One region of the Mesorhizobium sp. M0909 genome, then DNA from elsewhere that is predicted to be linked to it. Evidence: predicted binding sites of a transcription regulator. Region 1 holds the regulator's gene; each other region holds the start of a gene.
What was found. The regulator PhoB, encoded in region 1, activates phosphate uptake and scavenging genes when phosphate is short. The targets are predictions, from matches to a motif close to TGTCATNNANCTGTCAT.
Positions count from the first base shown of each region.

Region 2: the regulator PhoB is predicted to act here: its motif matches at 937-953, upstream of phnC (phosphonate ABC transporter ATP-binding protein).
Region 3: the regulator PhoB is predicted to act here: its motif matches at 1,403-1,419, upstream of NKH83_RS06000 (RNA degradosome polyphosphate kinase).

Region 1 covers NZ_JAMYOA010000001.1:360,799-363,066, reverse strand. Annotated here, with positions in the region: gene NKH83_RS01870 (ROK family protein) at 1-701, shown strand, start outside; gene phoB (phosphate regulon transcriptional regulator PhoB) at 711-1,400, opposite strand; gene phoU (phosphate signaling complex protein PhoU) at 1,417-2,124, opposite strand; gene pstB (phosphate ABC transporter ATP-binding protein PstB) at 2,157-2,268, opposite strand, start outside.
Region 2 covers NZ_JAMYOA010000002.1:353,004-355,271, forward strand. Annotated here, with positions in the region: partial or broken gene NKH83_RS04290 (DUF1868 domain-containing protein) at 180-889, shown strand; gene phnC (phosphonate ABC transporter ATP-binding protein) at 1,035-1,883, shown strand; gene phnD (phosphonate ABC transporter substrate-binding protein) at 1,972-2,268, shown strand, end outside.
Region 3 covers NZ_JAMYOA010000003.1:282,230-284,497, reverse strand. Annotated here, with positions in the region: gene NKH83_RS06000 (RNA degradosome polyphosphate kinase) at 1-1,330, opposite strand, end outside; gene NKH83_RS05995 (zinc-finger domain-containing protein) at 1,480-1,725, shown strand; gene NKH83_RS05990 (FAD-dependent monooxygenase) at 1,745-2,268, shown strand, end outside.

The DNA of each region.
Region 1 (2,268 bases):
TGGAGGACGAATTCGGTATCCCGGCCACGGTGGAGAACGACTGCAATATGATGGCGGTGGCTTTGCGCTGGCGCGATCCGGATCGCTATCGCGACGACTTCATCGCCATCCTGCTTTCGCATGGCATCGGTATGGGGCTTGTGCTGAAGGGCGAACTGTTCACCGGGACGCATTCCTCGGGCGGCGAATTTGGCCACATGATCCATCGTCCGGGCGGAGCGCTCTGCCGTTGCGGGCGGCGCGGCTGCGTCGAAGCCTATGCCGGCAACTATGCCATCTGGCGCAACGCCAGGCAGATGAGCGAAGACAGCGAACCTATCGCCGACGTCAGCGACGCCGACATGCGCGCTCTGGCGGCCCGCGCGCGCGAGAAGGATGGGCCGGAACGCGAGGCCTACCGCAAGGCCGGCGAAGCGCTGGGTTTCGGTCTCGGCTCGCTGTTCGCGCTGATCGATCCAGCACCGGTCGCGATGGTCGGCGCCAGTGCCGCTGCCTTCGATCTGATCGAGCCGGCCTTGCGCAAGGCCATCGCCCAGACCGCCGGTGGCCAGCATTCGGGCTCGATCTCCTTCGACACCGAGCCAAACGAATTGCCGCTGATCCGCGAAGGCTGCGCGATGCGGGCGTTAAGCTTCGTCGACCAGGAGATTTTCGCGCCGGGCGCGCAAATGAGGCCCGGCGTCAGAAGGAACGTCGCCTGACCAGGCGGGTCAATCTTCCCTGATCGCATAGCCGGCGCCGCGGATGGTGCGGATGACATCCGGCATGCGGCCGTTATTGACGGCTTTGCGCAGCCGCCCGACATGCACGTCGACGGTGCGTTCGTCGATATAGATCGTCTCGCCCCAGACATTATCGAGCAACTGGCTACGCGAGAAGACGCGGCCCGGATGCCGCATCATGAACTCGAGCAGCCGGAATTCGGTCGGCCCGAGCCGGATCTCGCTCTTCTTGCGATAAACCCGGTGCGATTCGCGATCGAGCACGATGTCGCCGACCTTCAGCACGCTGGACAGCACTTCCGGCTTGGCGCGCCGCAGCAGCGCCTTGACCCTGGCCATGAATTCCGGTGTCGAAAACGGTTTGACCAGATAGTCGTCGGCGCCGGTCGAAAGACCGCGCACCCGGTCGCTCTCCTCGCCGCGCGCGGTCAGCATGATGATCGGCAGCCGCTCGGTTTCGGGGCGCACGCGCAACCTGCGGCAGAGCTCGATGCCGGAAACCGCCGGTATCATCCAGTCGAGCACCAGAAGGTCGGGCACATTTTCCTGCAAACGGATCTCGGCTTCGTCGCCGCGTGTCACCACCTCGACCTGGTAGCCTTCGGATTCGAGATTGTAGCGGAGCAGCACGCCCAACGGCTCCTCGTCCTCCACCACCATTATGCGTGGTGCGATCATCGGCTGGGCACCCCCATCATGTCACCGGTGCAGGCATTGTCGTTTCGTCCTGCTTCGGACGATTGACCGGCAATTGCTCGCCGGTCAGCACATAATACGCATTTTCGGCGATGTTGGTGACATGGTCGCCGATCCGCTCGAGATTCTTGGCGCAGAACAGCAGATGCGTGCAAGCGGTGATGTTGCGCGGATCTTCCATCATGTAGGTCAACAGCTCGCGGAACACCGACGTGTATTTGACGTCGATGCGCTCGTCGGCGGCGCGCAGCTTGGCCAACGCGGCCGCATCGCCTGCAGCATATTCCTCGATGACGCCCTGCACCTGGATGAGCACTAGCTGCGCCATCGCATCGATGGAATGCGATAGGTCGCGCGGCGTGACGCTGAGGCCGACCGCGCTCACACGCTTGGCGATGTTCTTGGCAAGGTCGCCGATGCGTTCGAGGTCGCCGGCCATGCGGATCGCTCCGACGACATGGCGCAGATCGTGAGCCATTGGCTGGCGCTTGGCGATCAGGGTGATGGCGCGATCGTCCAGTTCGCGTTGACGCGCATCCATGATGGCGTCGTCGGAGACGACGCGTTGCGCCAGCACGTTGTCGGAATTCAACAGGGCCTTGGTCGCCCCGCCGACCATCGAACCGGCGAGGTCGGCCATGTCGCGGATCAGCTTGCTGATCTGCTCGAGATCCTCGTCGAAAGAAGCGACTGTGTGTTCGCCCATGGTCCTGTCCTCATATGCATGATCGGAACGGCTCAGCCGAAGCGGCCGGTGATGTAGTCCTGCGTGCGCTTCTCGCGGGGCGACGTGAATATCTTCTCGGTCCGGTCGAACTCGACCAGTTCACCCAGATACATGAAGGCGGTC
Region 2 (2,268 bases), on a different contig from region 1:
TAGCAATTAGGAAGCCTCTCTTTGATACGAGTTTGAATCTTTATTTCAATCTTGATGATGTGCAAACCCCGGCAGAATCGCTTGGCGAGTCCTGCCTTTGATATTCTACTTCTTGGCACGGTTTTGATGTCCCTGACACATCGTCGGGGCAGAACGCGGCCTTTCCTCTGGAGATCGCAATGCCTGTTTCAGTCAAACCTTCGCTCGCCGGATACTTTGCCGGCTCGAACCTGACCCCTCCGCTGCATCTCGGCAGGCGCTACGACACCTCTGGCAATTTCCTGACCGAGCCCGGCAACACGGTCGTCTGCCATCTCGTCGACGGCTCGCCGTCCGAGGCAGTGGTGGTCGAAGTGCGTGAGCGGATGCGCGCCATGCCCCATACCGACCGGCTGGCCTTCACGCCGGTCTCCAGCCTGCACATGACGCTGTTCCAGGGCATCATCGAATATCGGCGCCGGCTTCCCTATTGGCCTGAGGATGCGCCCCTCGACACCAGCATCGACGACATGACCCGCCTCTATCAGGAACGCCTGAACGGCTTCGAAGGCCGCGGCGCCTTCAAGATCAGGGTTGTCGATGTCGTGCCGACGGGCTTGACCGTTGCCGGCGCAACCGATGAGGACGTGCGTATCCTGCGCGCATGGCGCGATGCCTTGTCGGCGCCCTTCGGATATCGGCATCCCGACCACGACAGCTACACGTTCCACATAACCTTCGCCTATCAGATCCGCCGTCTCGACGATGAAAGGATAACGCAATGGCAACAACTATTCGATGATTGCCTCTCGCTGCCGTCCGTCAGACTCCAGTGATCGAGCTGCTGCCTCCGGCATTTTGCAGCTTCAAGGACATGAAGCATTTCGAGGAGCTTCTTGTCCTGGGCTGATCCAAAGGCGCGCGGATGAATTCCCCGGGCGAGGCGTACCTGTGGGCAGTAACAAAACTGACATCGTTCCGACACCGCAGGTTCATGCGGCTGCGCTAGCGAGGGTTAACAGACCTTCAATTGCGATTGGACTGGAGCCTGCACCATGTCAGCTACGCTCGAAATCCGCGGCGTCACCCGCCGGTTCGGCAAGAACACCGCCGTCAGCAATGTCGACATCGCGATCCCGCACGGTCAGATGGTCGGCATCATCGGCCGTTCCGGCGCCGGCAAATCGACGCTTCTGCGCATGATCAACCGCCTCATCGATCCCAGCCAGGGATCCATCCTGTTCGACGGCGTCGAAGTCTCCGGGTTGCGCGGCTCGCCGCTCCGGCGATGGCAGCGCGACTGCGCCATGATCTTCCAGCAGTTCAATCTGGTGCCGCGCCTGGACGTGCTGACCAATGTGCTGCTCGGCCGGCTCAACCACCGCTCGACGCTGTCCAACCTGTTCGGCATGTTCTCGCGCAGTGAATGCGCCGAGGCTGTTGCGGCCCTTGAGCGTCTCGACATCGCCCGCACCGTACTGCAGCCCGCCGGCACGCTTTCCGGCGGCCAGCAGCAGCGCGTTGCGATTGCGCGTGCCATGATGCAGCAGCCGAAGGTGCTGTTGGCCGACGAGCCGATCGCCTCGCTCGATCCGCTCAACGCCAAGGTGGTGATGGATTCGCTGCAGGACATCAATTTGCGCGAAGGCATCACCGTCATCACAAATCTGCATACGCTTGATACGGCCCGCAACTATTGCAGCCGTATCATCGGCATGGCCGCCGGCAAGGTTGTCTTCGACGGCCCGCCCGAAGACCTCAACCGCGAGGCCGTGCGCATGGTCTACGGCGCCGACAGCAATGGCGGCGAAATCTCCGAGGCCATCACCTCGACCAGCGTCGCCATCAAACAGAAAATCGCTGCATCCGCCGGACCGCTCGAGCCCGTATTCCCTGGCTACTGAGAACGGCCTGATCGCCCGCCCGCGTCAAAGGCACTCGTCAAAAGTTCGAACGCTCCGGCGCGAAGCCGGAACCAACAGGAGAGAGATAATGTTCAGGAAGATGGTTTTTGGCGCGGTTTCATTGCTCGCCATCGCAACAAGTGCCGCTCACGCCCAGGATATCAAGGAATTCCGCATCGGCATCCTTGGTGGTGAAAATGAAGCGGACCGGCTGCGCAACTTTCAGTGCCTCGCCGATCACCTGAAGTCCGAATTCGGCTTCGAGAAGGTCTCGCTGTTCCCGGCCGCCGACTATGACGGCGTAATCCAGGGCCTGCTCGGCGGCACCCTCGATTTCGCCGAGCTTGGCGCGTCAGGCTATGCCAGCGTCTACCTCAAGGATCCG
Region 3 (2,268 bases), on a different contig from region 1:
GAAAGCCAAAGACGACCTGGACGCCGGCGCGCTCGAGGTCGCGCGCCCAGCGGATGTTGGCCTCCTCGTCGAAGCGCGCCTTGAGCTCGACCAGCGCCGTCACCGACTTGCCGGCTTCCGCCGCATCGACCAAAGCCCGTACGATCGGGCTGTCGTTGGAGGTGCGGTAGAGCGTCTGCTTGATCGCCACCACTTCCGGGTCGGCCATTGCCTGGCGCAGAAACTGCACCACCACGTCGAAGGATTCGTAAGGGTGGTGGACGATGATGTCCTTCTCGCGGATCGCGGCAAAACAGTCGCCGCCATGCTCGCGGATGCGCTCGGGAAAGCGCGGATTGTACGGCGTGAACTTCAGATCGTCGCGGGCGACGGCGACGATCTCCGAGATCTGGCTGAGCGCCAGCGGACCGGTGAGCACGCTGATCCGGCTGGCCGAGACGCCGAGCTCGCCGGCGACGAAATCGCGCAATTCGGCCGGCATCGACCTGTCGAACTCGATGCGGATGACCGAGCCGCGGCGTCGCCGCTTCAGCGCCGTCTCGAACAGCCGCACCAGATCCTCTGATTCTTCCTCGACCTCGATATCGCTGTCGCGGATGATGCGGAACGTGCCGGAGCCCTTGACCTCATAGCCGGGGAACAGCTTGCCGATATAGAGACTGACCGCCTCTTCGAGTGGAATGAAGCGGACATGATGCTTGCGATCCGGCAAGCGGATGAAGCGCCTCAGCGCCACCGGCAGGCGCAAAAGCGCGCTCATTTCCTCGCCGTTCTTGCGGTGGCGCAATTGCAGCGCCATCGAGAAACCGAGGTTGGGAATGAACGGGAACGGATGCGCCGGGTCGATCGACAGCGGGGTCAGGACCGGAAATACCTGCTCCTGGAAATGGTCCTCGAGCCAGGTCTTCTCGTCCTTGGTCAGCGCATCGCGGGTGATGCTTTCGATGCCCTGTTTGTCGAGCAGCAGCATCAGCGCCGAAAGGCTGTTCTGCTGGTCCTCCTGCAGGCGCTCGACCTCGCGCAGCAATTGTTCGAGCTGCTGCTCGGGAGTGCGCCCATCCGGGCTCTTCAGCACGATGCCCTCGCGCACCTGGCCGGCAAGACCGGCGACGCGGACCATGAAGAACTCGTCGAGGTTGGCGGCCGATATCGACAGAAAGCGCACGCGCTCGAGCAGCGGATGATTTGCGTTCAGCGATTCCTCGAGCACGCGCCGGTTGAATTGCAGCCAGGAAAACTCGCGATTGACGAAGCGGTCGGGATTGCCGCCTTCGCGGCTCGCGGCCTCGACGGTGATGAATTCGTTCTGCACCGGCTTCAGTTCGTTCATGGTTTCCGCTCTTCCCACACCGTTCGACGACCACAGCCTTAACCGGCTCAACTTATCCTCTGACAGGCTTTTGCGACAGTTTCATTTCATCGATCTTGCAAAGAGATGGGTTATGATCCAGATGCAATCGACAAGATCAGGAGACGACGATGGCAGGCGGTTCCATTCCCCATTTCCAGAACGATGCGGGCTATCCGGCAATCGACATCGGCGTCAAGGAATTCATGTGCACCGGCGCCAATCCGCCTTTCGACCATCCGCATGTATTTCTCGATATGGGCGACGACAATGAAAAAGTCTGCCCCTATTGCTCGACGCTCTATCGCTATTCGCCCAAGCTGAAGGCATTGGAAACGCAGCCGCCAGGCTGCCTCTATATCGACCAGGCCGCCTGATTCTTCCGCGACAAGCCTGATGCGAGAAACGCAGTCCCGGCAGGTGGTCATCGCCGGGGCGGGCGTCGCCGGGCTGACCGTGGCACTGGCCTTTGCCGAGCGCGGCTATCGGATAAAACTGTTCGAACAGGCGCAGCATCTCGAGGCTGCCGGCGCCGGTATCCAGCTTTCACCCAACGCGACATGCATCCTTCGACAATTCGGCGTACTCGATCGGCTGCTGCCGACGGCGGTGCGGCCGGAGGCGGTCGTGCTCAAGGATGCCGTCACGCTGCGCGAGCTGGCGCGCGTACCGCTTGGCCGGGTGGCTGAAACGCGCTGGGGAGCACCCTATCTCGTCGCCCACCGCGCCGATCTGCAGTCAGCGCTGATGGCGCGGACAGCAGAGCGGTCCGAGGTCGAGCTTGTCACCGGTGCCCGCGTCGGCGGCGTCGCAACCGGACCGAATGGCATCACCGCAACAGTCGAGATTGCCGGCACGACCATCGAAGCCGAAGCATCGTTGCTGGTCGGAGCCGATGGCGTCTGGTCGTCGGTGCGAGA